2 regions of the Streptomyces sp. NPDC007157 genome follow, and region 2 is predicted to be linked to the other one. Evidence: riboswitches for the same ligand, from Rfam matches in the RefSeq annotation. Region 2 holds a riboswitch; the other holds the start of a gene.

Region 1 (17,725 bases), on a different contig from region 2:
ACCGGGCCGCGGCGGATCCAGCCGGTGACGTACGTCGACCGGAGGTGGTTGCCGCTCTCCTCGATGACGCGGCCGCCCTGGTCCGGGACCGTGCCCGAGTCGATGTCCCAGGGCAGCTTGGGCAGCTTGTCGGAGAGGTAGCCGACCGCGCGGTAGACCGTGCCGAGCTCCCAGTCCTTGAACTCCCCGGTGCCCTTGACGTTGCCGGTGCCGTCCAGGGCGGTGCGCTCGGTGCGCAGGCCGGTGACCTTGCCGTTCTCGCCGAGGATCTCGGTCGGCGACTCGAAGAAGTGCAGGAAGAGCTTGTGCGGGCGGTCGCCGACATCGCGGATCGCCCAGTTCTCCAGGGTCTTGGCGACCATGTCGGCCTGCTTGTTGCCGCGCCGGGTCTCGATCGAGCCCGCGTCGTAGTCGATGTCCTCGGGGTCGACGATGACCTCGATGTTGGGGGAGTGGTCCAGCTCGCGCAGCTCCATCGGGGAGAACTTCGCCTGCGCCGGGCCACGGCGGCCGAAGACGTGCACCTCGAGGGCCTTGTTGGCCTTCAGACCGTCGTGGACGTTCGGCGGGATCTCGGTCGGCAGCAGCTCGTCGGCGGTCTTGGCGAGGATGCGGGCCACGTCCAGGGCCACGTTGCCGACGCCGAGGACGGCGACCTTCTCGGCCTCCAGCGGCCAGGTGCGCGGCACGTCCGGGTGGCCGTCGTACCAGGAGACGAAGTCGGCCGCGCCGTAGGAGCCGTCCAGCTCGATGCCGGGTATGCGCAGCTCGCGGTCGGCCGTCGCGCCGGTCGAGAAGATCACCGCGTCGTAGAAGGAGCGCAGGTCGTCGAGGCTGATGTCGGTCGGGTAGTCCACATTGCCGAAGAGCCTGATCTGCGGCTTGTCGAGCACCTGGTGCAGGGCCGTGATGATGCCCTTGATGCGGGGGTGGTCGGGGGCGACGCCGTAACGGATCAGGCCGAACGGGGCGGGCATCCGCTCGAAGAGGTCGATGGACACGCCGGGCTCGGCGGCCACCTCGGACTTGAGCAGGGCGTCGGCGGCGTAGATCCCGGCGGGGCCGGCTCCGACGATGGCTACCCGCAGGGGGCGCGGCATGATCAGGTTCCCTTCGAGTGAGGACATTCGATCTCGAACGGGAAGCCTAAACTAAGGCAGTCCTAAGTTAGTACGCGGGTCCGGTCTATGACCTCATAAGACGAACTTATGACTTCTGTCGGGTCCCGCTTATGGCCAGGAGACGATACAGCTCCCGTCCCGGTGCTTGGCGGCCGCCCCGGGCATGCACCAACCTGTCCTCTGCGGCGCACCGAGGCACGGTGACCGGAGGGCGAGGGGTGAGAGCGTGGACGCACGCGGGGAGACGACCGTCGCGGTCACCGGCGGCAGCGGATTCGTCGGCAGCCATCTGGTGCGCAGGCTGCTGCAGCGGGGCTACCGGGTGCACGCGACCGTCCGCAGCGCCTGTGACGCGGCCAAGGTCCGGCCCCTGTGGGAGCTCCAGGAGGCCTTCCCCGGCCGGCTCGCCCTGTTCGAGGCGGACCTGCTCAAGGACGGTTCCTTCGACGAGGCGTTCCGCGGCTGTGCGACCGTCTTCCACGTGGCCTCGCCGTTCCTGATGCCGGAGCGGATCAGGGACGGCCGCCGGGACGTGGTGGACCCGGCGTTGCTGGGCACCCGCAACGTGCTCGCGAGCGTGGACCGCGCCCCGGACGTGGCGACCCTGGTCTTCACCTCCACCGTCGGTGCGATCTTCGGCGACTACTCCGACGTCCGTGAGATGGCCGGCGGGATCCTGACGGAGAAGTACTTCAACACCACCAGCACGGTGGCCGGCAACCCCTACCACTACGCCAAGACGGTCGCCGAGCGCGCCGCCTGGGACGCCGAGGCCGCCCAGGACCGCTGGCGCATGGTCTCCGTCAACCCCGGCCTGATACTGGGCCCCTCGCTCACGCCCGCCTCCGAGTCCGGCAGCCTGTTCCTGCTGGACGAGCTGTTCAAGGGCTACTTCTGCTACGGCGCCCCGGACTTCAGCTTCACCACCGCGGACGTCCGCGACGTGGCCGACGCGCACATCGCGGCGGCGGAGAACCCGGCGGCGAGCGGCCGTTACATCGTGGCCAACGAGACGATGACGTCCTTCCACGAGATGTCCCGGATCATCCGCACCCGCCGTCCCCGGGATCCGCGTCTGCCGCGCACCGCGCTCCCGCACTGGCCGGTACGGATCCTCGGCCCCTCCTTCGGCCTCACCCAGGACTACATACGCAAGCACCTCGGCATCCGCTTCCGCGTCGACAACAGCCGGGGCGTCCAGGACCTGGGCCTCACCTACCGGCCCGTCGAGGAGACCCTCCTGGACCACCACGAGAGCTGGCGCACGCGGCGACGGAGGGTCTGACCCCGACGAACCCGACGGCCGGGGTTCAGGCCGGGCGAACCACCCGGTGGATCGCCGACTCCCCGGCGGTGTAGATCGACTCCTCGCGGATGGACGCCCCCGGGCTCGGCGCGTGGACCATCATGCCGTTGCCCGCGTAGACCCCGACGTGGCTGTCGTTGTCGAAGAAGAAGACCAGGTCACCGGGCTCGATGGCGGCCAGCGTCAGCGGGGTGCCGGCGAACGTCTGGTCCGGCGCGCTGCGCGGCAGCGACACGCCGGCGGCGCGCCAGGCGGCCTGGGTGAGGCTGGAGCAGTCGTACGACTCCGGCCCGGTCGCGCCCCAGACACAGGGCCGCCCGATCTGTGCCCGGGCGAACGCCAGCGCCTTCATGGCCTTGCCGGGCTCGGCCGCGGCACCGGGCACGAGGAAGGAGCCGGTGTCGGTGACGGCCGCCGCGGGGTAGGCGACCGGGGGTGCGGTGGGGACGGGTGCGGTCGGGTAGGCGGCCGGGGGCGCCGTCGGGACGGGGGTGGTGACCACCGGGGGCGCCGTCGGGACGGGGGTGGTGGGGACAGGCGCGGTGGGGAGCGGGGCCGGGGCGGCGGTGGCCGTCGCCATGGGAGGCGAGGTCAGCACGGCGGGGGAGGCCATCATCGCCCACGGCGGGTCCGTCACCGCGGTGGGTATCACCGCCGTGGGCATCGGTCCATCGAGCGCGGTCGTGGCCGGTGCGGTGGCGTAGGCGGCGGCAGCGGGCTGCATTCCGGCGGCGTAGGCGCCCAGGTCGGCGGCGGGCGCCGCGGGGAAGGCGCCGGTGCCGTAGTCGGCCCACGGCAGGGCGGCCGACGGTGTGGCGGCGGTCGGCATGGCGTACGCGGCGGCCGACGGTGTGGCGGCGGTCGGCATGGCGTACGCGGCGGTCGGCATCGCGGCGGTCGGCATGGCGTACGCGGCGGTGGGATAAGCGGTCTCCGCGGCGGCCGGGGGTGCGCCGAGGTAGGCGGCGGTCGCGTCCGGCGCCATGCCCGGGAAGGAACCGGTGCCCATCGTGCCCGGGACCGCCGCGGCCGGCATGGCGGGCGCGCCGGTGGCGAAGGCCCCCGTGTCGGTGGGGGCGGAGGTCGGGAAGGCGCCCATGTTCGTGGGCGCGGCGGTGGGGAAGGCGCCCGCGTTCGTGGGGGCGGCGGTCGGGAACGCCCCCGTGTTCGTGGGCGTCGCGGTCGGGAACGCACCCGTGTCGGCCGGCATCGGGAACGTGCCCGTGGCGCCCGGGGTCATGACCCGGAAGGAACCGGTGTCGCCCGGGCTCGCGGCGGGCATCGCACCCGCGTCCATGGGGGGCACGGCCGGGAAGCCGCCCGTGTCCGCCGGGGACATGGGCTGGGCGGCGCCCGGAGTCATGATGCGGAAGCCGCCCGTGTCCGCCGGGGACATGGGCTGGGCGGCGCCCGGGGACATGACCCGGAAGGCGCCGGTGTCCGTCGCGGGCACCACCGGGATGGCGCCCGTCTCCGTCACGGTCACCGCCGGGAAGGCGCCGGTACCGGTCAGGGCGTCGGTCCGGAAGGAGCCGGTGTCGCCGTACTGGCCGGGCATACCGGCGGGAGCCGGCCACTGCTGCGCCGGGACCTGGGCCTCGGGCGTGGGCCAGGAGGTCTGGGCGGCCGGGGCCGCCTGCGGAGCCGGGGCGGGCGCGGCCGGTTCGAGCGCCGCGATCGCACGCTGTCCGGTGCGCTGCGACAGCACCTCGCGCGCCTTGGCGATCTTCAGCTGGCTCTTGGTCTTGGACGTGCCCGGTGTGGCCCGCCGCGGCGCGGCCGCGGGCAGCGCCTTGGCCGCGCTCGACGGTCCCGGGGGCAGTGCCGCGGGGGACCCGGCCGTCAGTTCCAGCTTCGGGCGCTCCGTCAGTTCGCGGACGACCTCGATGTCGCTGTTCGCGGACGGCCCCGCGGTCAGTTCCGGCCGGGACGGGTCGGAGCCCTCCAACTGGCCGAGCAGGTCGGCCGCCATCGCGCTGACGGGCCGTCGCGGGCCGGGGCGGGCGGGCAGCCGGTCGGCGGGCAGGGCCGCCGGGACACTCGGTCCCAGCCGCGAGCGTGCGCTGTCGAACCACTCCTTGGCGATGTTGTCGAGGCCCGGGTCGTCGCGCCGGGGCCGCTTGAACAGCGGGACACCGCGGGACCGCGAGCCCCCGTTCATCGCACGTGTGGCGTTGTAGTTCCCGGTGGCGTTCTCTGCCTGGTCGTAGAGGCTGTCGATCCGCTGTCGAACCTCGTCACGGCTCTCGGACGCCATGGGGGTCGTGCTCCTTCCGTGCTCCGCCTACCGAGTTAGCTGTCGGGTTCGGGCGGGTCGATCCGGAAGGCATGCCCTACGGCCCTTGCCCCTCAGGGCAGTCGGCCGATTCACCCCAGTGGTTCGGTTGGGTCCCCGGCTCCGGATCGCCCCGTTGGGCACCGGATTAGGCGGAGGCCGCGCGGCCCGACGGGATTCGCCGGGGGGAGCCGAACGGCTTGCCCGTCAACTTAGCCAACTTGTGTCACTCGTGTGAAGGTTGAAGTGCGTAATGTCCGATACGTAATTGTGATGTTCGTCGTAGCGTTCGACAACCGGCCGTCGCGGGACGGTATTTCGCCGGCGTGGCGATCGCCGTCGTACGCCCGTCGGAGCTGGACCGGCGGCGGCCCGAGGGGCTGCTTCCTGTGAGGTCACCGTGAATTCGTGGGGTCGTTGAACACGGTGGCGCCGCGCCGCGTATAGGGCGGGGGATTTCCATGCCCGGCCGACCACGACATGCAGGGGAACGACCTTGAGACCCAACAGGCGCAGACGCCCGACCGGCGCACAACGCGCGACCTTCGCAGCGGTCGCCCTGATGCTCGGCGGCGGAACACTGGTCGCGGTGAACGTCTACGCCTCGGCCACCGAATCGGACCAGTCCGGGCAGACCGCCACCGCTCAGGTGTTGTCCGCGCCCACCGTCTACTGCCCCGACGTCGGCAGCCGGCTGACGGACGTGCCCGACGCGGCCCGGGAGGACGTCGACGGTGAACTCGCCCAGCTGGACCAGCAGATCGTGGCCGCCTACCAGCAGCTCAAGGAGTCGGCCGCGGCGATCCAGCAGAACCCCGGCCTCGCCGACCAGACGATCCTCGATCCGCTGAAGGAGAAGCGGTCGGAGTCCCTTCAGCGCATCGCCGACGCCATCGGCCGCGAGGGCGACCGCCCGCAGGGCCTCGACGATCTCGCCGCCTGCACCCTGCGCTCCTCGGACCAGGGCGCCGGGCAGTCGGCGTCGCCGCAGGACGGCGCCACACCGAGCCAGAGCGCCAGTGCCAGTGCCAGTGCAAGTGCCGGCGCGGGCATCGGCGGCCAGGGCGGCAACGGCCCCGTCGCCGCCGACTACGCCGACATCACCACCGTCCAGCCCAATGTCACGACCCCGGCCGAGCGGCCCGACGGCTCCACCGGCACCTTCGCCTCCAGCTGCGGCGTCAACGCGAACGGCCTGTTCAACTCGGACAACGTGATCGTGGCGCCCGGAGTCTCCAACGGCGCCCACCACTTCCACGACTACATCGGCAACCAGTCCAACAACGCCTTCGCCAGCGACGACGACCTCGCGAACGCCGACACGAGCTGTGCCGACCAGGGCGACAAGTCCACGTACTACTGGCCCGTGCTGCGGCTGCAGAACGGCAAGCAGGAGCGGGACGCCGACAAGCCGGGCGGCGGTACCGAGGGCAACGCCGGACAGATCGTGACGGCGAAGAAGGTCACGCTCACCTTCGAGGGCAACCCGACCTCCAAGGTCACCGAGATGCCCCGGCTGCTGCGCATCATCACCGGCGACGCCAAGGCCTTCGTCAACGGCCCGGCCAACGCCAACGCCTCCTGGAGCTGCACCGGTTTCGAGGACCGGCAGCTCAAGGACAAGTACCCGCTCTGCCCCTCGGGCAGTGACGTCGTGCGCACCTTCAGGTTCCAGAGCTGCTGGGACGGCCGGAACATCGACAGCGCCAACCACCGCACCCATGTGGCGTTCGCCGCGGCCGACGGCAGTTGCCCGGCCGGGTTCCAGGCGATTCCGCAGCTGGTGCAGCGCATCGTCTACGACGTCGACGCACCGAGCCTCCAGGACGGCGGCCGTACGGTTCCACTGTTCGCGGTGGACTCGTTCCCCGAGCAGCTGCACAAGCCGGTGACCGACCACGGTGACTTCATCAACGTCTTCGACGAGAGCCTGATGCGGAAGATGGTCGGCTGCATCAACTCCGGCCGCACCTGCGGGGCCGGGGCCGACGAGCAGCCGCCGTCGCAGAGCGCCGACCCCGACCCGTCGGAGTCGGCGAGCCCGGAGAACCCGCCGTCCGAGTCGGCGAGCCCGGTCACCGAGCCGAGCGACACGGCGACCCCGGCAGACCCGCCGGCCGAGACCGAGAGTGCCCAGCCCTCCGAGCCCCCGGCCGAGCCGTCCGCCACGAAGACCGCCGCCGGCGACACCGGTCTGCCGCAGGTCTACACGAGCGCTTCGCCCAAGAAGTCGTCGGGCACGGGGGGCGGTGTCATCAGCCGGCCGACCGAGCGGCCCGCGACCGAGACCCCGACCGGCACGGCGACCACGGCCGGCGCCGCCCCGGCGGGCCAGGAGGCGCCGTCCACCGCACCCCAGACCGAGCCGCAGGCCGTCCAGGGCGATCTCGCCGAGACCGGCGCCCACCTGTGGCCGGCCCTCTTCGGCGGAGTGCTGCTGGCCGCCGGGTTCGTGCTGCTGTGGCGCACCCGGTGGCGGTCGTCCTGACGCGTGCGACGCGACTCCGTCCGGCCTCGGCCTGACGGAGTCGACGCGGCTCCGCCTGACCCCTGTGCCCGGGGTCAGGCGGAGCGCAGCGTCCGCAGGGCGAGTTCGAACGCGGGGAGCATCTCGTCGTGCTCCGCGCTGTCGAGCCCGCCCAGGTGCAGGACGACGGGTCCGCGGGGCGTGACCACGGCCAGCGCGGACTCCCTCTTGGTCTCGTCCAGCAGCTCGCTCGTGTAGACGTAGTCGCCCCGTACCCCGGTGAGCCCGCCGGACGTGAAGGTCCGGTACCTGGCCTTGCCGGTGCCCTTCTCGGCGGCCACGAAGGCCCGCAGCACCGCGCCGGCGTCACCGCTGCCCGGCTTTCCGGTCGACACCCGCAGAAAGCCGATGGCCCCGGCGGGCTTGGCGTCGATCTCGCAGGCCAGGGTCACCGGACCCTGACGCAGCAGGCTCTGGGCCAGGTCGCCGTCCGTGCCGTTCGAGGCGTCCGCGGCCAGGCCGTCGACGGCGTCCGCCCGCCAGCCGCGGGCGATGTCGAACGTGACCGGCAGCGCGCAGGCCGAACCGGCGGCGCCGACCGTGCCCCCGCTCTGGGCCGCCCCGCTGGACGCCTGCCCCGAGTCCGTGACGTCGGTCGCGCGCGCCGACACCCCGCACCCCGTCAGCAGCCCCGCGAGCAGCGCGAGCGGTACGGCTCTTCTCCCCAGGGTCCCCACCCGTTGCCTCCCCTTCGGCGTCCCCGGCCGGTCACTGTAATCGAGGGCTACGACAGGACCGGACGGGTTTTGGTCCGGTGAGTCTGTGTTGACGGACTGTCATATTACTGAACCGTAACCTGACGGCTGCTACCGCGGGTAACAAGGTGCTCGCTACCGTCGGAGACCCCCGCGCCACCTCCCACGTCCCGCACGTCAAGGAGGTACCCCCATGCCTGTTCGCATCCGCCTGCTGGCCACCGCCGTCGCCGCCGCGGCCTGCCTCTGTGTACAGACCGTGCAGGCCACGGCCTCCCGGGCGGAGGTCTCCCGGGGCGTCACCATCCCCGCCTTCTACGATCCGCCCGCCGGTCTCCCCGCCACCGACGGCACCCTCATCCGCACCGAACCCCTCCCGCTGGCCCTGAGCCTGCCGAGCCTGCCCGGTCCGCTGCCGGGCCGCGCGACCCGGCTGATGTACAGGTCCACCGACTCGGCGGGCGGCCCCGTCGCGGTCACCGGCGCCTACATCGAGCCGACGCTGCCCTGGCTCGGCCCCGGCGCCCGTCCGCTGGTCGCCCTGGCGCCCGGCACCATGGGCCAGGGCGACCAGTGCGCCGCCTCCCTGGGCCTGGAACACCCGCTGCTCCTCAACGGGCGAACAGTGTCCGTCGGTTACGAGGACCTGTCGATCTACCGGCTGCTCGCCGAGGGCGTCGCGGTCGTCGTCACCGACTACGTGGGGCTCGGCGCGACCGACCGGCTGCACACCTACGTCAACCGGCTGGACGGCGCCCACGCGGTCCTGGACGCCGTACGCGCCGCCCGGAACGTCCCCGGCGCCACGGTCACCGCCGCCTCGCGGGTGGGCCTGTTCGGCTACAGCCAGGGCGGCGGCGCGACCGCGGCGGCCGCCGAACTCCAGCCCGACTACGCCCCGGACGTCACCCTCTCCGGCACCTACGCCGGGGCGCCGCCCGCCGATCTCACCGCCGTCACCGCGGCCATCGACGGCACGGACCTGGCCGGCGCCCTCGGCTGGGCGGTGAACGGCTTCGTCCAGTCCGACCCGGCGCTGCGGCCGATCGTCGACGCCCACCTCGGCGCCGCGGGCCGGGCCGCCCTCACCGACCTGTCCACCATGTGCGTCGGTGACGCGATCCTCGCCTACGGCTCCCAGCACAGCACCGCCTGGACCACCGACGGCAGCTCCATCTCCGAGATCATCGGCGAGGAGCCCGCCCTCCAGGCGTTCCTGGACGACCAGCGCATCGGCGGGACGGCACCGGCGAGCCCGGTCCGGCTGGCGACCGGCGTCAGCGACGACCTCGTCCCGCACGCCCAGGCCCGCCGGCTCGCCGTCGACTGGTGCGACGAAGGCGCGGACGTGACCTATGTGCCGGTCGTGCTGCCGGACGCGGGCCGCGCCCTGCTCAACCACTTCGGGCCCCTGCTGACCGACCAGGGCGACGCCGTCGCCTGGCTCACCGCCCGGCTGTCCGGCCTGCCGGCCGTCTCCAACTGCTGGACCATGCCCGCACAGCCCTGACCGGCGGCCCCGCGGGTTGCCGTCGGCGGGCCGCGCACGGCAGGGTGCCGGTGTGCCCACCTTGCTGATCGTCCATCACACCCCCTCGCCGCACTGCCAGGCCATGTTCGAGGCCGTGGTCTCCGGGGCCACGACCCCGGAGATCGAGGGGGTGCGGGTCGTGCGGCGGGCGGCGCTGTCCGCGACGGCCTCCGACGTGCTGGCGGCCGACGGCTACCTCCTCGGCACCCCGGCCAACCTCGGTTATGTCTCCGGCGCCCTCAAACACTTCTTCGACCAGATCTACTACCCGTGCCTGGACGAGACACAGGGCCGTCCCTTCGGCGCCTATGTGCACGGTGGCAACGACGTCACCGGCGCCCTGCGCGCCCTCGACTCCATCACCACCGGCCTCGGCTGGCGCCGGGCGGCCCAGCCGGTCACGGTGACGGGCGAGCCCGGCAAGGCCGACCTCGAGGCGTGCTGGGAACTCGGCGCGACCGTCGCCGCCGGCCTCGCGGACGACGCCTGACGGGCTCCGCGCGGCGCCCACCGTCACCCGCATGGACGAAGGTGCGCGCACCGGGTCCAGGGCACACGATGGGACCAGGCCATGTCGTCGATCCCAGGGAGCGCCGGATGGCAGCGCACCGGCATGCCTCCGGGCCGCCCACGGAGGAACTGCTGCGGGAGTGCGCCCGTGACGTCGTGGACGTCGCCGAGGGCATCCGCGAGGTGTGCGCACGGACCAGCTCCGTCCTGTTCGCCCCGGCGCTGACGGGTTCCGCGCGCCGCCGTCCCCGCACCGGCTACGCCGCCCGCTGGGCACTGCTGCGGGCGCTCACCAACAGGCAGGGGCTCGGCGGCGCGGCGATCGTGGCACCGGACGGCGTGGGCCGACTGCTCGGCGCGGCGGGGGAGGCGCTGGGCCGGGAGTCCCTGGCCGCGCTGGTGGCGGTCACCTCGCTGCGGCTCAGGATCGCCGCAGTCCTGCTCGACCACCCCGAGTTCCGGCACGACCCGGGCATGCGCCGGCTGACGGCCGCGGTCACCGCCGACCGGGACTTCGAGGCCGTCCGCGCGCTGCGGACCCTCTTCAAGGACCAGGACGCCCGGCACGCGCTGTCCGCGCTGGCCCCGATCCTGGCCGAACTCCTCGCCGTCCGCGGCCTGTTGGGCGAGGACCCGGTCAACGACGAGACCGCCTGGGCGCTCGCCGCCGGCCGTGAGCTGACCGCCGACCCGGCGCGCGGCATCAGCGCCGTCCACCCCTCGGCCCAGGACCGGGGCGAGGGCGCCGTCCAGGCCGTCGAACCGTCCGCCCGGGAGGCCCAGGGCATCGCCGCCGAGGGCTCCCTGCTCGCCTTCCTGCGCAACCTGGACGTCCTCGACGCCGAGGGCCGCGTCCTGGTCCAGGAGGTACGCGGCCCCGACGGCGTGCTCCGGTACGTCGTCCAGGCCCCCGGCACGGCCCCCGGCCGCCCCCACGGCGACTCCCCGCAGGACTTCGCCGATGCCTGGCGCAACCTGTTCATGACCGACTCGCCCTACACCCGCTCGATCCTGCTGGCGATCCGGGACCACGGCGTCCCGCGCGGCGCCGACCTCGCGCTCGTCGGACACGGCGAGGGCGCGATCGCACTGCTGAACCTCGCCCAGGACGAGGAGTTCTGCCGTGCCTACCGGGTCACCCACGTGGTCGCCGTCGGCGCGCCGACCGACCACCGGGAGCCCGCCGACCCGCGCACCTGGGTCGCCGGCATCACCAACCGGCACGACATCGTCCCGGCCCTGGACGGCCGCGGCACTGGCGCCGCCCGCGGCCCGCGCCCGAACCGGTACCGGGCCGACTACTCCGGCCCCGACCACGAGTTCCCGCGCTGCCACCTGCTCCGCGTCTACATCGACCACCTGGAGACGGTGATCCCGCAGGTCGCCCGGGACGTCGACCGGGCCCTCACCCCCTACCGGGGCCCCGTGGAACGCACCCGCGTCTACCGGCTCAGGGACCGCGCCCGCCCTCCCCAGGGCTACCCCCTGCTGTCCGTCCCCACCACCAGCGTCCCCACCTCGGCGGGCCCGGTCGACGTGCCGGTCCGCTACTACGACTCCTCCGCCGCCCACCTCTGCTACCCGGTCGACGCGGACGTCGCCCGCAGCCTGTTGCCGGACGTCACCTGGATGGTCCCCGCCCGCTTCGGCCGCCGCGCCCTGGCCGTGCTCTCCCTGTACGAGCACCGCTGCACCACCATCGGCCCCTACACCGAACTCGGCCTGTCCGTCCTGGTCGACGACCTGTGGCGGCCGCACGCGTACGACCTCGCCAGGGACCTGCTGCGCCGCGTCGACCTGCGCCGCACCGGACGGTACGTCGTCGCGCTCGCCGTCGGCACCCGGGAGGCGCGGGCGGTGGCCGAGGAACTCTGGGCCCAGCCGGCCGTGCACGGATCCGCCGAGGTCGCCCTGCAAGGACGTGAACTCCGGGTCGAGGCACCGGAGCTGGGCCTGAGCGTCGAGGGCAACCCCGGCCCCGGTGTGCGCTGTCCGGAGGCGGACTGGGTGCTCTACGGCCGCCGGGGCGACAGCATCGTACGCACCCTGGTCCGCGCCGACGGCCGACCGCGCGTCCACACCCGGCCCCGGGTACGGCTGCGGCTCGACGGCGGGCACGGGCCGCTGGCCCGCCAGCTCCAGATCCTCGAACTCGACGCCGTCCGGCCCGGGTTCGTCCTGACCAGCCCCCGGTTCATCGCCCACAGAAGCGCCGGCGCACCGCTGCCGCGCTGAGCCCGAGACAGGTGCGCCCCCATGGTGACCGAACCCCGTCCCGCCACCGCCGCCCCCGAACTCCTCGCGTACGTCGACGACCTGAGAGTCGACGCGGACCGGATGGACGGCTACGCGCAACGGCTGCGCGGTGCCGCCGTCACCCTGGCCGGCTGTGCCGAGTCACCGGAGTGGAGCGGGACCACCCTGGAGCGGCAGGCGACGGCCTGCGCGGCCGCTGCGGCCCAACTGCGCTCCGCTGCGACGGCGTTGCTGTCCCACGCGACGAACTGACCGGCGGCCGGCCGCCGGGCGTACCGCGGGTGTGCCCGGCGTCAGCCGCGCAGCGCCGCCTCCAGGACCAGCAGGCACGTCTCGCCCGGTGCCGAGGAGTCGTCGGGCAGCGCGTACAGCCGGAGCCGGTCGGTGCCGGCGATCTCGAAGTCCACGGCCCTGACGGTGACCGCGCGCCCGGCGGGGGAGAGGGCGGTGACCGCCGCGCAGTCCTGGACGCCGACGTGACGGCTCGGCACGGGGGCCCCTTCGACGGGCTCGCCGTCCGTGGACAGCACCAGGACCCGCCGGCCGCCCCAGGTCGCCGCGTGCAGCAGACCGGTCTCGGGGTCGCGGGCGATGTCCCGGAGGTGGTCCGGGTACCGGAACATCTCCTCCACCTCGCCGGCCGCCGGGTCCAGGCGGTACACGATGGACCGCGAGTCGGGCCGGTCCTCGGCCACCGCGACCCACACGAACTGCCCGTCGTGGGTGAGACCGCCGGTGTGGTAGAACGTGTCCTCGCCCAGTTCCCAGTGCCGCAGCAGCCGCCCCCGCCGGCTCATCTCGAAGAGGTGCCCACGGCCCGTGCCCGGGGTGTGCGACGGCCCCTCCGGGCCCGCGGTGGCCCCGGCCGGCCGCAGGACCTCCGAGCTGCTCACGAAGAAGGTGCCGTCGGCCCGGTCCATGCCCTGGGGGCGATGGCAGACGAAGTCCAGCGGCACCGTGTCCACGAGCGTCCACTCGGCGGCCCTGGCCACGCGGGCGATGGCCTCGTCGACCGTCGGTTTCATCGAGGTGCCGCCTTCCGCCGCGGGCCCCTTCCCCCGATCATGCGGCGCGACCTCCACGGCCGCATCCCGTGCCGGGCGTGCGCCATGGACACACGACGGCCCGGGCCTCGCGGGAGGCCCGGGCCGCGGGGCGGGACGGGGAGCGGATCAGCCCGCCGGGGTGGTGTGGGGTTGTTCGGGGCCGGGCTTCGGACGGGTGCGGGTCCAGGACGGGTCGGCGGCGAGGTCGGGCGTGGGGGGATGGTTCATGAGACGACGTGCTTCCTGAGATGTGGGGGGAGAGAAAGCGGGGAGGTCAGTCCGGTGCCGTCGACAGCTCGGCCCAGACGACGCGTGCGGAGGATCCCTCCGGCGCGACCGTGACGCCCCAGTCGAGGCTGAGCGCGTCGACCAGGAACAGTCCGCGTCCGTTCTGCTCGTCGGGTCTGGCCCGCCGGGGCGCCGGGAGCGTGAAGCTCCCGCTCTGGTCCTCGACCTCGATACGGATCCGGTCGGGGACGGCGTGCACCCGGCAGATGATCCGCCGGCCGGCCGAGTGGACGATGGAGTTGGTGACCAGTTCGGAGGTCACCAGGACCGCGTTGTCGCAGGCCTCCTCGCACACGCCCCACGAGGCCAGCAGCTCACCCACGCTGCGGCGGGCGTTGCCCACCGCCCGGGGCGTCGGCGCCAGGTCGAACGCCAGGCTGTGCGGGACGGGCCGATCCCCGGAGGCGAACCGGTCGAGGCCTTGCGGCCCAGGGAGTCGACCGAGGCGTTCGCCTCCGGGTGGTCGGGGGATGCCCGTCGCGTCCGACGGGCGGTGCGGGCCCTCGGCGTCGGCCGCGAGGGCCGGTCGGGGCAGGCCGGGTATCCGGTCGTCGGGCAGTCGGTCGAGCGGCTGGGGGAGAGAGGGCGGGGCCATCGCCGTGCGCCTTTCGTCCGGCTTCGCAGCGTGGGGGGCTGAACGGTCGCGTCCGCCCCTGCCGCACGCGGGCAGACGACGACCCGTGCCTGGGCGGCGCCGGATCGCAGCTCAGTCTCCCCCAACTGGACTGCTTCGCCTGCTCCTTGGTCAGCCGGAGCAGTAGGTCCACTCTGACATCTGCCAACATCGCCTCGCAACCAGCAAGTTGAAAATTGCAAGAAGTGAAGTGCATGCTGCTCCCGACAGGAAGTGATCGAATGAGTCCGCGAGCCGATCACGAACACGTGAGACGGTGACCCTGAAACCTGGTGCGAGGGGGTAGGGCGTGACCTCGGAGACCGACTGGGGCGGTGCCCCTTCCGTCCTGCGCATGATCCTCGGCCGGCAGCTGGAGGAGTTGCGGACCCGGGCGGGCCTGACCTACGAGCAGGCCGGCACCGCGATCGGCGTCAGCCACTCCACGATCCGCCGGATGGAGGCCGCCAAGGTGGCCCGGCTCCGGCTGGCCGACGCCGAGAAGCTGTTGCAGATCTACGGCGTGACGGACCGCCAGGAGGTCGACACCTTCCTGCAGTCGGTGCGCGAGGCCAACAAGCGCGGCTGGTGGCACACCTACCGCGATGTGATGCCGGACTGGTTCGCCGCGTATCTGAGCCTGGAACAGGCCGCGTTGCAGATCCGCGCCTACGAGAACGAGTTCGTGCACGGGCTGTTGCAGACCCGGGAGTACGCCGCCGCCCTGCTCGGCGCCGGCAACCCGCACGCGTCGACCGAGGCCACCGAGCGCCGGGTGGCGCTGCGCATGCGCCGCCAGGAACTGCTCACCCGCGAGGCGCCGCCCAGGCTGTGGGTCGTGATGGACGAGACGGTGCTGCGCTGGCCGGTCGGCGGCGCCGGGGTCATGCGCGCCCAGATCGACCATCTCATCGAGATCAACCGGCTGCCGAACGTCACGTTGCAGATCATGCCGTTCGCCAACGGCCCGCACCCGGCGATGCGCGCGGGTGCGTACCACCTCTTCCGGTTCCGGGCCCCCGAACTGCCCGACATCGTCTATCTCAACGGCCTGGTGGGCGCCGTCTACCTGGACAAGAGCGAGGATGTCGTGGTCTACCGCGAGGCCCTGGACCGGTTGGGCGCCCAGGCGGCGCCCGCCAGGAAGACCGAGGTCGTCCTCGGTGCGATTCGCGAGGAGCTCTGACGTGCACCACCCCGTACACAACGGCATTCCGTCCCGGCAACTCGGCGCGCGCGGCTGGACCAAGCCGTGGAGCGACGACGCCGGCGGCGCCTGCGTGGAAGTGAAGAAGCTCGCCGACGGGCGGGTCGCGGTACGCCAGTCGACCGATCCGGACGGCCCGGCGCTGGTCTTCACGCCCCGCGAGATGACCAGTTTCCTGTCCGGCGTGAAGGCTGGTGACGCCGACTTCCTGATGTGAGCCCTGTTCCCGGAACTTCCTTGCTATAGCTGATCGTTGACCAACCCCCCACACCTCTCACCCCCCAGCGGCACCACCCCGCATCGGTACCCCCTCGGTACCGCCTCTCCACCCCCCGCACCCCCTCACCCGAATGGGAGACACGGCGTTGCCCGACAACGGATGGCCGGCCGACCGCATCGACACCGAGAACGCGCACTCCGCCCGGATCTACGACTACATCCTGGGCGGCAAGGACTACTACCCCGCCGACCAGGAGGCGGGTGACGCCATGTCCCGGGAGTGGCCCGCGCTCCCGGTCCACATGCGCGCCAACCGCGACTGGATGAACCGTGCCGTGCGCTGGCTCGCCGAGGAGGCGGGAGTGCGCCAGTTCCTGGACGTGGGCACCGGCATACCCACCTCCCCGAACCTCCACGAGATAGCCCAGGCGGTCTCCCCCGACTCCCGGGTCGTCTACGTGGACAACGACCCCATCGTCCTCACCCTGTCCCAGGGCCTGCTCTCCAGCGCGCCCGAGGGCAGGACGGCGTACATCGAGGCCGACTTCCGCGACCCGGCGGCCATCCTGGACGCCCCCGAACTGCGCGACACCCTCGACCTCGACGAGCCGGTGGCGCTCACGGTGATCGCCATCGTGCACTTCATGCTGGACGCGGACGACGCGGTCGGTGTCGTACGACGGCTGCTGGAGCCGCTGCCCTCCGGCAGCTACCTGGCGATGTCCATCGGCACCGCCGAGTTCGCGCCCGACGAGGTGGGCCGGGTCGCCCGTGAGTACGCGGCCCGCAACATGCCGATGCGGCTGCGCACCATCGACGAGGCCCACAAGTTCTTCGAGGGCCTGGAGCTGGTCGAGCCGGGCATCGTCCAGGTGCACAAGTGGCTCCCGGACGGCCATGGCGAGGAAGGCATCCGCGACGAGGACATCGCGATGTACGGAGCGGTCGCCCGCAAGCCGTGACCCAGAGCCCCGTGCCGGGGCCCGGCTCACCTTCCCGGCCCCGGCACGGTCGTCCCACGGGTACCGTGAGGTCATGACCAGCACGCGCGTCACCCGGCGGGTACAGGCGCCCCCGGCCGCCGTCTACCGGGCGCTGCTCGACCCGGAGGCGGTCGCCGCCTGGCGGACGCCGGACGGCATGACCGCCCGGGTGCACGCCTTCGACGCCCGGGAGGGCGGAGAGTTCCGGGTGTCCCTCGACTACGACGACCCCGGGCGCGCCGGGAAGTCCGGCGGGCACACCGACACCTACCGGGGACACTTCGCCCGGCTGGTCCCGGACCGCCTCGTCGTCGAGGTCATCGACTTCGAGTCCGCCGACGACGCCGTGCGCGGCACCATGACGATGACGACGGCCCTCACCGCGGCCGGCGGCGGCACGGACGTCGAGGTCCTGCACGAGGGCGTCCCCGAAGGTGTCCGCCCCGAGGACAACGAACTGGGCACCCGGATGGCCCTCGACAACCTGGCCCGGCTCGTCGAGGGCCGCGGGTGACTCACGCGTTCGGGTCGAAGGAGATCCCGGACGGCATGGAGTAGGACAGGTTGGCGTTGAACGAGCCGTCCTTGATCTTGATGGTGGCGTCGCCGAAGTCCGCGTTCATCAACTTGTCGCGGAAGCCCGCCGGGTAGCCGTCCCAGCCCACCAGACGCGGGAAGAACCAGCCGCCGGTCACGTTCTCCGGCGGGTCGTCGTTGGAGTTGGCGAAGCGGAAGTCGTGGGTGGACAGGCCGTCCTTGTGGTACACGATCTTCGGGTGGGTGCCGTCGAACCGGATCGCCGAGGCTGCCGCCACCTGGTAGCTGCTGTGCTGCGACACCGAGACGTACTGCACCTGGTTGTTCTGGATCCACACGATGACGTGTTCCCAGTCGTGCCGGTGCCCGATGGCCGCGGGCCCGTACGTCGCCTGGTCCTTCTCGAAGTAGCTGGCGTACATCACCGCGCACCAGCCGTTGTTGCACTTCTCGCGCGAGTAGGTGTTGGCGTTGGCCAGTTGCGCGTAGTCGTGGCAGTGGCCGTTGACGTCACCGCCCAGCCCGAGACCGGGGTTGAGGGTGCCGTCGGCGCCGATCGCGGCGGTGGTGTAGCAGCCGTCGCCGTCGTAGTCGTAGGCCGGGGAGAAGGT
Region 2 (10,812 bases):
GCGGAATCCCCGCACCGCACCCACCCAAGGTTCTGTACGTCCTGTACATTTCTGACGGAGAGTCCGGCCGCTGAGACACCTCAGCCGCGAGGAGGGGTACGCCATGACCCGACCGTCCGCCCGCTATGTCCTGCCCGAGTTCACCGAACGCACCAGCGCCGGGCAGCGCACCCTGGATCCGTACTCGAAGCTGCTGGAGGAGCGGATCGTCTTCCTCGGCGCGCCCGTCGACGAGATCTCGGCCAACGATGTGATGGCGCAGTTCATGTACCTGGAGCACGCGGCACCGGAGCGGGACATCTCGCTGTACATCAACTCTCCGGGCGGCTCGTTCAGCGCGATGGCCGCGATCTACGACACCGTCCAGTACGTCACCTGTGACGTGGAGACGATCTGCCTGGGGCAGGCCGGGGCGTCGGCCGCGGTGCTGCTCGCGGCGGGCACCCCGGGCAAGCGCTCCGTGCTGCCGGGTGCGCGCGTCGTGCTCCAGCAGCCGTCGCTGCCGGAACCGGTACAGGGCCAGCCGAGTGATCTGGTCATCCGGGCGACGGAGTTGGACCGGACCCGCACGCTGCTGGAAGAGATGCTCGTCCGGCACACCGGGCGCACACCGGCCCAGGTCCACCAGGATCTGGAGCGGGATCTGGTGCTGGACGCGCAGGCGGCGCTGGCGTACGGGCTGGTGGACCGGATCGTGCCCGGCCGCCGGCCCTCGCCCGGCCTGCCGGACGAGGGGTGAGCGCTCGATGCTGCCACCTGAACTGCCGCCGCTGCCCGCGCTGACCCGCGCCGAGGGCGAGTTGATCGACCGTTATCTGGACGTGGTCGACCTGCTGGGCCGAATCAACCCGGCGCAGAACGAGGACACCTATCGTGGGCTGCGCGCCGCGCAGGCGCTGGTGCGCGCGGCGGCCGAGCTGCGCGACGCGCTCGCCCTGATGCATGGACGGGGCGAGACGGAGCTTCACGGGGACACGTTGGCACGGGCGTTGCGGGTGCTCGACGGCGAACGCCGGACCGCGCGCGTCGCACTCCCGCCCGACTGCGTACGGTGACGCCGGGCGAAGTCCGGAGCCACGCGTCCACCGGCCGGCCGGGCCGGAGTTGAAACGACCCAAAGGGGTTACCGCCGTTCGGCGGAGGATGGCGTGGTTTTACCTGACCGCCGGGGCCGCTCAAGGTGCGTGCTCGAAGGTGCCCGCGGACGGCTTCGGTGCAGGTCCGGGGCTACGTCGGGCAGTTGACGAATAATCGAACACAGTGCTGTCCACCCGAACGGGTGGGTGGTGACTAACCCCACAAATCCACGGTTCCGTTGGGATTTTCGGACACGGGTGAGTGAAGATCCCTGTCTGACGACAAGCCCCCGCCACAACGGCGGGGCGATCCGGGCGGACGCCGAGTCCTGCCGCCGTCCGGATGCCCGGTCGACGGAAGTGGATCGGCAGGAGTGGAGGACCCAAGCACGACGGGTCGCCGGAACGGTCGCAGCATGACCGGGCCGTGCAGCCCTTGGGGTGAAGCCGTGGCAACACGGCCGGGCAACTTCGCCAGCCCGAATCCGACAGGTCATCCTTCACAGGCGGCTGACGAAGGGTTGCGCATGACTGCGCTCAATCGTGTCCCGTCGCTGATGGCGCGGGCCGGCACGGCCTCGGCGCTCACCATCGCCGCCGTGGGCGGCTCCATCGTGATCCCGGGTGTCGCCTCCGACGCCTCGGCCGCCACGATGGGGACGAAAGCACTTCGGATCGCGGCCTCGAAGAAGGGCTCGCCCTACAGTTGGGGTGCCACCGGACCGAACCGGTTCGACTGCTCCGGACTCACGCTGTACTCGTTCAAGAAGGCGGGCAAGAAGCTCCCGCGTACGGCGGCCCAGCAGTACAACAAGACCCGTCACATCTCGGCCGGCAACCGCAAGGCCGGGGACCTGGTCTTCTTCCACTCGGGTTCCAGCGTGTACCACGTCGGCATCTACGCCGGGAAGGGAAAGATCTGGCACGCCCCGAAGACCGGGGACGTGGTGAAGCTCCAGAAGATCTGGACGCGAAGCGTCTGGTACGGCCGGGTCAGCTGACCCATCCAGCGGCCGGCCGGCGGGAACTCGGGGCTACGGTTCCTGCTGGCCGGCGGCGGTGACCGTACCGGCCGGGACTGCCCAGGGCAGTTCGATGAAGACGGTCTTGCCGCCCTCCCGGGTGGGGCGCACCCGGAGCTTGCCGCCGCACTCCGCGGTGAGCCAGCGGATGATGACCATGCCGCGCCCGTTGTCCTGCTGGACCGCGGCTGGGAGTCTCTTGGGGAACCGCGGATGGCTGTCCGTGACGCCGATGCGCAGCTGTTCGTCACGGTCGAGGACGAGGCCCACCGTGAAGGTGGGTGACTGCCCGAAGGTGTGTTGCACCGCGTTGGTGGCGAGTTCGGAGACGATGAGGCGGATGGTGTCCGCGGTCTCCGTCTCCGGTGGCAGCCCCCATTCCGCGAGGGTGCTCAGCACGTAGCAGCGGGCCGCGTAGACCGAGGCGGGATCGCTCGGCAGAGTGACGGATGCTTCCAGGTGGTCTGCCATGGCGACGTCGTCCCTTTCCCACGGGACCGGAGCCCGACACGGTGCGGATGGTTCGAGTACGGTCCCGGACTGGTGCTTCTTCGTCAGACTGCCATTACCAGGACGGTCAGGGGAGCGATCCACCAAGATATGCATATATCTGTCGCTCGATGCGGTGAACTCTGCGACCCCAGAGCGTATTTGGGCGGCTCGGAAGGAGTAAGGAGTAGCCCATGCAGAACGGTCCCGCGGTACGCCGCCGGAAACTGGGCGCCGAACTGCGCACACTGCGCACCGGCGCCGGCCTCACGAGCGGTGAAGCCGCCCGTCTGGTGGGCTGGCATCAGTCGAAAGTGAGCCGGATCGAGACCGGCGCCAGCGGTGTGAAACCGGCCGATGTGCGGTTACTCCTCGACGCCTACGGCGTGGTCGAGGGGCAACTGCGCGAGTTGCTGCTGGTGTTGGCGGGGTCGGAGGACACCGCCGGGCGACACCACTGGTGGCATGCCTATCGTGGGGTGCTGCCGCCCACCTACCGGGATTTCATCAGTCTGGAGTCGCAGGCCAGTGCGATGCGCACGCTGGAGACCTCGGTCGTACCGGGCCTGCTGCAGACCCCCGAGTACGCGCGTGCCGTGACCCGGGCGGCCGCCGACGGACTCGACGACGAGGCCCTGGACGCCCTCGTGCAGGTACGTCTGGCCAGGCAGGACGTACTGCGCAACCGTCCGCCGCTGGAGCTGAACGCGGTGCTGGACGAGGCGGTGCTGCGCCGGGAGGTCGGCGGCCCGGGCGTGATGGCCAGACAGCTGGAACGGCTGGTGGAGTCGGCCCGGCTGCCCCAGGTACGGCTCCAGGTGCTGCCGTTCTCGGCCGGAGCGCATATCGGCGTCACCGGGCCTTTCGTAATCTTCTCATTTCCGAGCACTTCCGATCTGGACGTGGTTGTTCTCGACCAGTTGACGAGTAGCCTCTACCTCGAACGGAAAGAAGACCTCCAGGCCTACACGGAGGCCTTCAACACCCTTAAGATCCACGCCCTTTCGCCCGAGGACTCGTTGGATTACATCGCCGGGATAGGTGACGGCGCGTAAGGAGGCACCATGACTGCACTGCCTCGGAACGTACCTTCAAGTGCTGATCTGCACGGACTGCGGTGGCTGCGCAGCAGCTACAGCACCGGAGCGAACAACTGTGTGGAGACGGCACGGCCGCGCTCCGGTCGGCTGACCGGACTGCTCGCCGTACGCGACTCCAAGGATCCGGCCGGACCCGCGCTGCTCTTCTCCCCCGGGAGCTGGGCGGGTTTCCTGTCGGCGCTCACCGGCTGATCAGCCCGTAACCGACTCCGTATCCGCAATCGGTCAGGACCCGGCCCTGTCACGCCGACTCATGGTCGTGTCTCACCGATCACCTGTACAGCGCGTTCGATCTCGGCCCCGGAGAGGTCCGCACGGGCGGTGAGCCTGAGCCGTGAGATGCCGTCCGGCACGGACGGCGGACGGAAACAGCCCACGGCCAGGCCTGCCGTACGGCAGTCGGCCGCCCACCGCACGGCCCCCTCCGGGGACGGGGCCCGCACGGAGACCACCGCGGCGTCCGGACGCACCGCTTCCAGACCCGCGGCGGTCAGCCGTGCGTGCAGCTCCGCGGCGACCTGACGGGCCCGCTCCGCGCGTTCCGGCTCCCGGCGCAGCAGCCGTAGCGCCGCCAGGGCCGCCCCCGCCGCGGCGGGGGCCAGGCCGGTGTCGAAGATGAAGGTCCGGGCCGCGTTCACCAGATGGTCGATCACCCGGGCCGGGCCGAGGACGGCCCCGCCCTGGCTGCCCAGCGACTTCGACAGGGTCGCCGTGACCACCACGTCGTCGGCGCCGGAGAGCCCGGCCGCGCGGGGCGCGCCCCGGCCGCCGTCCCCGAGCACCCCGAGCCCGTGGGCGTCGTCCACGAGCAGCCCGGCGCCGTGCTCCCGGCAGGCCTCGGCCAGGGCGGCCAGCGGTGCCGCGTCGCCGTCCACCGAGAACACCGTGTCGGAGACGACGACCGCGGGCCCCTCATGGGTACCGAGCGCCTTGCGTACGGCGTCCGGGTCGGCGTGTCCGACGACCTGGGTGGTGCCCCGGGCCAGCCGGCAGCCGTCGATCAGCGAGGCGTGGTTGAGGGCGTCGGAGACGATCAGGGAGCCGTGCGGGCCGAGGGTGGTGACGGCGGCGAGGTTGGCGGCGTAGCCGGAGGAGAAGACCAGGGCCGCCTCGAACCCGCAGAATTCGGCCAGCTCGCGCTCCAGCTCGGTGTGGAGTTCGGTGGTGCCGGTGACCAGCCGGGAGCCGGTGGAGCCGCCGCCCCAGGTCCGGGCCGCCGCGGCCGCGCCCTCGGCCACCTCCGGGTGGTGGGCGAGGCCCAGGTAGTCGTTGCTCGCCAGGTCCAGCAGCGGGGAGTCGGCGGCGCGGGGGCGCAGGGTCCGTACCAGTCCGGCGCGGCGGCGGAGTTCCGCCTGTTCGTCGATCCAGCCGAACGCCATGGCTCCTCCGGTGAATTTGTAGGCAGTGAACAGACCCTAGCGGGACGACCAGCCACCCACTGTGTGGCAATACCCACACGTTGAACTGACAGGGTTGTGCAAACTCTCCTTGGCCCGGAGCAGCCTCGTAGTACAGGATCGGCTCTCATGGACCTGCTGAACACGCTGGTGGACAAGGGGCTTCGGCGCGAGCTGCCGACCCGCGAGGAAGCGCTCGCCGTACTGGCGACCTCCGACGACGACGTGCTCGATGTGGTGACCGCGGCCGGCAAGGTGCGCCGGCACTGGTTCGGCCGGCGCGTGAAACTCAACTACCTGGTCAACCTCAAGTCGGGCCTGTGTCCTGAGGACTGCTCCTACTGCTCGCAGCGCCTCGGCTCCTCGACCGGGATCCTCAAGTACAGCTGGCTGAAACCCGACGAGGCCTCGAAGGCGGCCGCCGCGGGCCTCGCCGGGGGTGCCAAGCGGGTCTGCCTGGTGGCGAGCGGACGCGGCCCGACCGACCGGGATGTCGACCGGGTGGCCGGCACCATCAAGGCGATCAAGGAGCAGAACGAGGGCGTCGAGGTGTGCGCCTGCCTCGGTCTGCTCTCCGACGGTCAGGCCGAGCGGCTGCGCGAGGCGGGCGCGGACGCCTACAACCACAACCTCAACACGTCCGAGGGGACGTACGGGGACATCACGACCACGCACACGTACGCCGATCGGGTGGATACCGTCAACAAGGCGCACGCGGCCGGCCTCTCCGCCTGCTCCGGCCTGATCGCGGGTATGGGCGAGACCGACGAGGACCTGGTCGACGTGGTCTTCTCGCTGCGCGAGCTGGACCCGGACTCGGTGCCGGTCAACTTCCTGATCCCGGTCGAGGGCACCCCGCTGGCCAAGGAGTGGAACCTCACCCCGCAGCGCTGTCTGCGGATCCTGGCCATGGTGCGGTTCGTCTGCCCGGACGTCGAGGTCCGCATCGCGGGCGGCCGCGAGGTCCACCTGCGCACCATGCAGCCGCTCGCGCTGCACCTCGCCAACTCGATCTTCCTCGGCGACTACCTCACCACCGAGGGCCAGGCCGGCCAGGCCGACCTGGAGATGATCGCGGACGCCGGGTTCGTGGTCGAGGGAGCCGACGAGGTGACGCTGCCGCAGCACCGGTCGGAGGTCGCGGCCGGCAGCTGCGGGTCGCACGCCGAGGCCGGGTGCGGATCGCACGCCGAGGCCGGGTGCGGGTCGCATGCCGAGGCCGGGTGCGGGTCGGGCGTCTGCGGCTCCCACGAGGACGCCACCGCTCAGGCCAACGAGCCGCGGACCGACCTGGTCGCCGTCCGCCGCCGGGGCGCCGGAACGGATCTCGCGCCCAATGCCTGACCTGAGCGTCCCCGAGCTGCTGGAGCTGGACCGGCGGCACGTCTGGCATCCGTACGGACCGATGCCGGGCCGGGCCGAACCGCTCGTCGTGGAGTCGGCGAGCGGGGTCCGGCTGCGGCTCGCGGACGGCTCGGGCGACCTTGTCGACGGGATGTCGTCCTGGTGGTCGGCGATCCACGGCTACAACCACCCGGTGCTCAACGAGGCCGCGCGCGACCAGCTCGGCCGCATGAGCCATGTGATGTTCGGCGGGCTCACCCACGAGCCCGCGGTACGACTGGCGAAGCTCCTTGTCGACATGTCGCCGGCCGGTCTCGAGCATGTCTTCCTCGCCGACTCCGGCTCGGTCTCGGTCGAGGTCGCGGTCAAGATGTGCCTGCAGTACTGGCGTTCCCTCGGCCGCCCCGCGAAACAGCGGCTGCTGACCTGGCGGGGCGGCTACCACGGCGACACCTGGCAGCCGATGTCGGTGTGCGACCCCGAGGGCGGGATGCACGAGCTGTGGTCCGGGGTGCTGCCCCGCCAGGTCTTCGCGGACGCGCCGCCGGCCGAGTACGAGGAGTCGTACGCCGACCAGCTGCGGTCGCTGATCGAGCAGCACGCGCACGAACTGGCCGCGGTGATCGTGGAGCCGGTGGTGCAGGGCGCGGGCGGGATGCGGTTCCACTCCCCCGGCTATCTGCGGGTGCTGCGCGAGGCCTGCGACGCGCACGACGTGCTGCTGGTGTTCGACGAGATCGCGACCGGCTTCGGCCGTACGGGTGCGCTGTTCGCCGCGGACCACGCGGCCGTCACCCCCGATGTGATGTGCGTGGGCAAGGCGCTGACCGGCGGCTATCTGACGATGGCGGCGACCCTGTGCACGCCCCGGGTGGCCGAGGGCATCTCGCGGGGCGAGGTGCCGGTGCTGGCCCACGGACCGACGTTCATGGCCAATCCGCTGGCCGCCTCCGTGGCCTGTGCCTCCCTCGGGCTGCTGCTGGGCCAGGACTGGCAGGCGGAGGTCAAGCGGATCGAGACGGGACTGCGGGACGGCCTGGCGCCGGCCCGGGAGATCCCCGGCGTACGGGACGTCCGGGTGCTCGGCGCCATCGGGGTCGTGCAGCTCGACCACGAGGTGGACATGAAGGCCGCCACCGCGGCCGCCGTACGCGAGGGTGTGTGGCTGCGGCCGTTCCGCGACCTGGTCTACACGATGCCCCCGTACGTCACGGGCGACGCGGACGTGGCACGGATCGCGCGCGCGGTGTGTGCCGCCGCGCGGGAGGGATGAACATGCCGATCCTGATCATCACGGGGACGGGCACCGAGGTCGGCAAGACGGTCACCACGGCCGCGGTCGCCGCCGCGGCACTCGCGGCGGGCCGCTCGGTGGCGGTCCTCAAGGCCGCGCAGACCGGGGTAGGACCGGACGACTGCGGGGACGCCGACGAGGTCGCGCGGCTCGCGGGCCCGGTGACGACGGCCGAACTCGCCCGTTTCCCCGAGCCGTTGGCGCCCGGCACGGCGGCCCGGCGGGCCGGGGCGGCCCCCGTGCGTCCGCACGAGGTGGCGGAGGCCGCCGCCAAGCTGGCCACCGAGCACGAACTGGTGCTGGTCGAGGGGGCGGGCGGGCTGCTCGTACGGTTCGACGCGGCGGGCGGCACCCTGGCGGACGCGGCCCGGCTGCTGAATGCCCCGGTGCTGGTGGTGGCGTCGGCCGGACTCGGCACGCTCAACACCACCGAGCTGACGGCCCGTGAACTGCGGGCCCGTGAGCTGGAGTTGCTGGGCGTGGTGATCGGCAGCTGGCCCGGTTCCCCGGATCTGGCGTCGCGTTGCAATGTGGCCGATCTTCCGGAGGTGGCCGGGGCGCCGCTGCTGGGTGCGCTGCCCGCCGGGGCCGGGGCGCTGGCGCCCGCCGACTTCCGTGCGGCGGCGCCGAGTTGGCTGTCGGGGCGGCTGGACGGTGACTGGGACGCGGAGGCGTTCCGGGTGCGGGAAGCGCCTTAGTGCCGGGGCAAGGCCACATCGGTCGGGTGCGGCTGCGTGAGGGCTGGTCGCGCAGTTCCCGGCGCCCCTTCGGGGTCGCCTGTGCAACGCCCTTTCAGGGGCGCGGGGAACTGCGCGAGCAGCCACGATGGCGCCGCACCCGACCGACGGACCTAGGGCGACTCGCCAAGCAGCCGTACCAGTTCGATCCGGGATCGGATCCCCAACCGGCTGAAGACCCCCCGGAGATGGTGGTCGATGGTGCGCGGGCTGAGGTTGAGGCGGTCGGCTATCTCGCGGTTGGTGGCGCCCTCGGCGGCCATCCGGGCGACCATGAGCTGCTGGGCGGTGAGGACGGCGGCCGGGTCCGGCGCACCGGTGGTGGCAGGTGTCAACGCCGTGCCCAGTGCGCGGAGTTCGGCACGGGCCTGGGCGGCGCAGTGCGGGGCGCCGAAGGACTCGAAGGCGGCCAGGGCGCTGTGCAGACGGTCGCGTGCCTCGGGGCGCTGTCGCAGCCGGCGCAGGGCCCCGGCGAACAGCAGCTCGGTACGGGCGCGTTCGAAGTCCCGGGTGCCCCGGGCGTGCAGGTCGAGGGCGGCACGGTAGTGCTGGACGGCCTCGGCACCGGGGGCGAGCAGGGCCCGGCAGCGGGCGCTGAGCGCGAGGTCGTCGGTGCTGCGGACGGCGGTGGCCCAGCGGTGGTAGTCGGCGTGCGCGGCGCGGGCGACCCGGGTGTCTCCGGTGCGGACGGCGGCCTCGACGTAGTGCGGGGTGGCCAGGTGCCGGATGGCCCGGTGGCCGTGTCCGGGACCGAACCCGGCGAGGGCGCGCAGCCGGGCGGCGGCAGCGGGGAAGCGGCCGCCCGCCAGGTCGAGAAAGGCGAGCGCCCACTGGGCGAGGGCGGCGGGCAGGCCGAGCCCGTGCGCCAGGGCGTGCGCGTGGACGGCGGCGGTGCGCTCGCGACAGGCCTCCTCGTCGCCCCGGACCGCGGCGAACATGGCGAGCGCGGCCTGGAGGTGGCAGGCCCCGTTGTCCTGTCCGGTGGCGTGGGCCTGGTCCAGGGCCTCCTGGACGGCGGCCTCGGCGGCCCGGGTGCGGCCGGTCCAGAAGTCGGCGTAGGCGCGGAACTCCATGGCCTGAGCGGCCGTCGCCGGGATGCCGTGGGCGCGGGCCGAGGCGGCGGCCCGGAGGGTGGCGGTGGCGGCGCGGGTGTGGTCGCCGAGCATCAGCGCCGCCATGCCGGAGTGGACCAGCAGACCGGGGTCGCCGCCGGGCCCGCAGCGGCCGGCGGTGCCCTTGAGGAGGATCCGGGCGTCGTCGTAGCGGCCCTCTACGGCGGCGGCGAGTCCGGCGAGGATGCCGGGCGGGGAGACGCCCAGCCACCGGGCGATGTCATGGGCCTCGCGGCAGCGTCCGAGATCGCCGGTGTAGACGGCGGCCTCGGTGGCGAGGGCGAGGAAGTCGGCGGAGTCGACGGAACGTTCCTGCCGGACGGCGGCGGTGAGCAGGGCGTCGAAGGCCTCCGAGGCGTTGCCGGCTCTGAGGGCGAGGACGCCGTCGAGGGCGGAGTCGTCCGCACGGGCGGCGAGCCGTCTCGCCCGGTCGGGCTCTCCGGAGCGCCAGGCGTCGGCGGCGGCCAGGGCGAGCAGCCGGGCCTCCGCGACCGGGTCCGGGCAGAGGTCGGCGGCGCGTTCGGCGAGGGCGCGGGCGAGCGCGGGTCTGCCCTCGGCACGGGCGCGGTCGGCGGCGACCCGGAGTTCCGCCGCGAGCCGGGCGCTGGGGCCGAGCGCGGCGGCGCCCCGGTGCCAGGAGCGGCGGGTCGTGTCGTCCTTGCCGCCCAGCACCCGGGCGAGCAGTTGGTGGGCTTCGCGCCGGTCGGCCGGTGAGGCGGTGCCGTAGGCGGCGATCCGGGTCCAGGCGTCCCGGAAGAACACCCCGCCGGCACCGGCGTGCGCGACCCCGGCGGTCTCGGCGGCGTCCAGTGGACGGGTGTCGAGCCGGCCGGCCGTGACCGCGCGCAGGAAGGCGTGGGTGGCGACCGGGTACTGGTCGGCCGCGGCCAGGAGCAGCAGCCGACGGGTGTCGTCGGGCAGGGCACGGATCTCCCGGCGCAGGGCGTGGAGCAGCCGTGGGGCGAGTTCGGCCGGTTCGGCCGGCAGCGGGTCGAGTCCCGCCGTCTGCCGTGCGGTGAGGCGCGGCACGAGTTCGGCCAGGGCGCGCTGATCTTCGTATACGACGCGTCGCACCCGGGCGCGTACGCCCTCGGGGAGCGCCGAAGCCGGGCATGGCCCCGCGTCGGACGTCTGCGGTGGCGAAGTGCGGTCAAGAGGTGGGGGATTCACCGGTATCACCACACGAAAGACGTTACTGGCGAGTTAGTTGACTCGTAAAGACTGGCGACTTCACCGATGCG

Evidence for each region. A riboswitch is a leader RNA that binds a small molecule or an ion and turns the genes downstream of it on or off. The one in region 2 is predicted to bind cyclic di-AMP.
Region 1: another riboswitch for cyclic di-AMP. It lies ahead of ABZ642_RS07460 (NlpC/P60 family protein); the one in region 2 lies ahead of ABZ642_RS40830 (C40 family peptidase).

The regions. Positions count from the first base shown of each region.
Region 1 covers NZ_JBEYFE010000003.1:412,688-430,412, reverse strand. The annotation lists gene ABZ642_RS07470 (FAD-dependent oxidoreductase) at 1-1,100, opposite strand, end outside; gene ABZ642_RS07465 (NAD-dependent epimerase/dehydratase family protein) at 1,348-2,406, shown strand; gene ABZ642_RS07460 (NlpC/P60 family protein) at 2,432-4,684, opposite strand; cyclic di-AMP (ydaO/yuaA leader) riboswitch at 4,693-4,867, opposite strand; gene ABZ642_RS07455 (DUF1996 domain-containing protein) at 5,265-7,190, shown strand; gene ABZ642_RS07450 (lipoprotein) at 7,265-7,906, opposite strand; gene ABZ642_RS07445 (lipase family protein) at 8,118-9,434, shown strand; gene ABZ642_RS07440 (NAD(P)H-dependent oxidoreductase) at 9,487-9,945, shown strand; gene ABZ642_RS07435 (hypothetical protein) at 10,053-12,200, shown strand; gene ABZ642_RS07430 (hypothetical protein) at 12,222-12,473, shown strand; gene ABZ642_RS07425 (DUF6454 family protein) at 12,515-13,246, opposite strand; gene ABZ642_RS07420 (ATP-binding protein) at 13,542-14,150, opposite strand; gene ABZ642_RS07415 (helix-turn-helix transcriptional regulator) at 14,479-15,354, shown strand; gene ABZ642_RS07410 (DUF397 domain-containing protein) at 15,356-15,592, shown strand; gene ABZ642_RS07405 (SAM-dependent methyltransferase) at 15,741-16,556, shown strand; gene ABZ642_RS07400 (SRPBCC domain-containing protein) at 16,630-17,091, shown strand; gene ABZ642_RS07395 (NPP1 family protein) at 17,093-17,725, opposite strand, start outside.
Region 2 covers NZ_JBEYFE010000035.1:28,881-39,692, forward strand. The annotation lists gene ABZ642_RS40820 (ATP-dependent Clp protease proteolytic subunit) at 104-739, shown strand; gene ABZ642_RS40825 (hypothetical protein) at 747-1,055, shown strand; cyclic di-AMP (ydaO/yuaA leader) riboswitch at 1,387-1,600, shown strand; gene ABZ642_RS40830 (C40 family peptidase) at 1,604-2,077, shown strand; gene ABZ642_RS40835 (ATP-binding protein) at 2,111-2,569, opposite strand; gene ABZ642_RS40840 (helix-turn-helix transcriptional regulator) at 2,782-3,642, shown strand; gene ABZ642_RS40845 (DUF397 domain-containing protein) at 3,652-3,879, shown strand; gene ABZ642_RS40850 (8-amino-7-oxononanoate synthase) at 3,939-5,066, opposite strand; gene bioB (biotin synthase BioB) at 5,214-6,428, shown strand; gene ABZ642_RS40860 (adenosylmethionine--8-amino-7-oxononanoate transaminase) at 6,421-7,701, shown strand; gene bioD (dethiobiotin synthase) at 7,704-8,420, shown strand; gene ABZ642_RS40870 (LuxR C-terminal-related transcriptional regulator) at 8,573-10,753, opposite strand.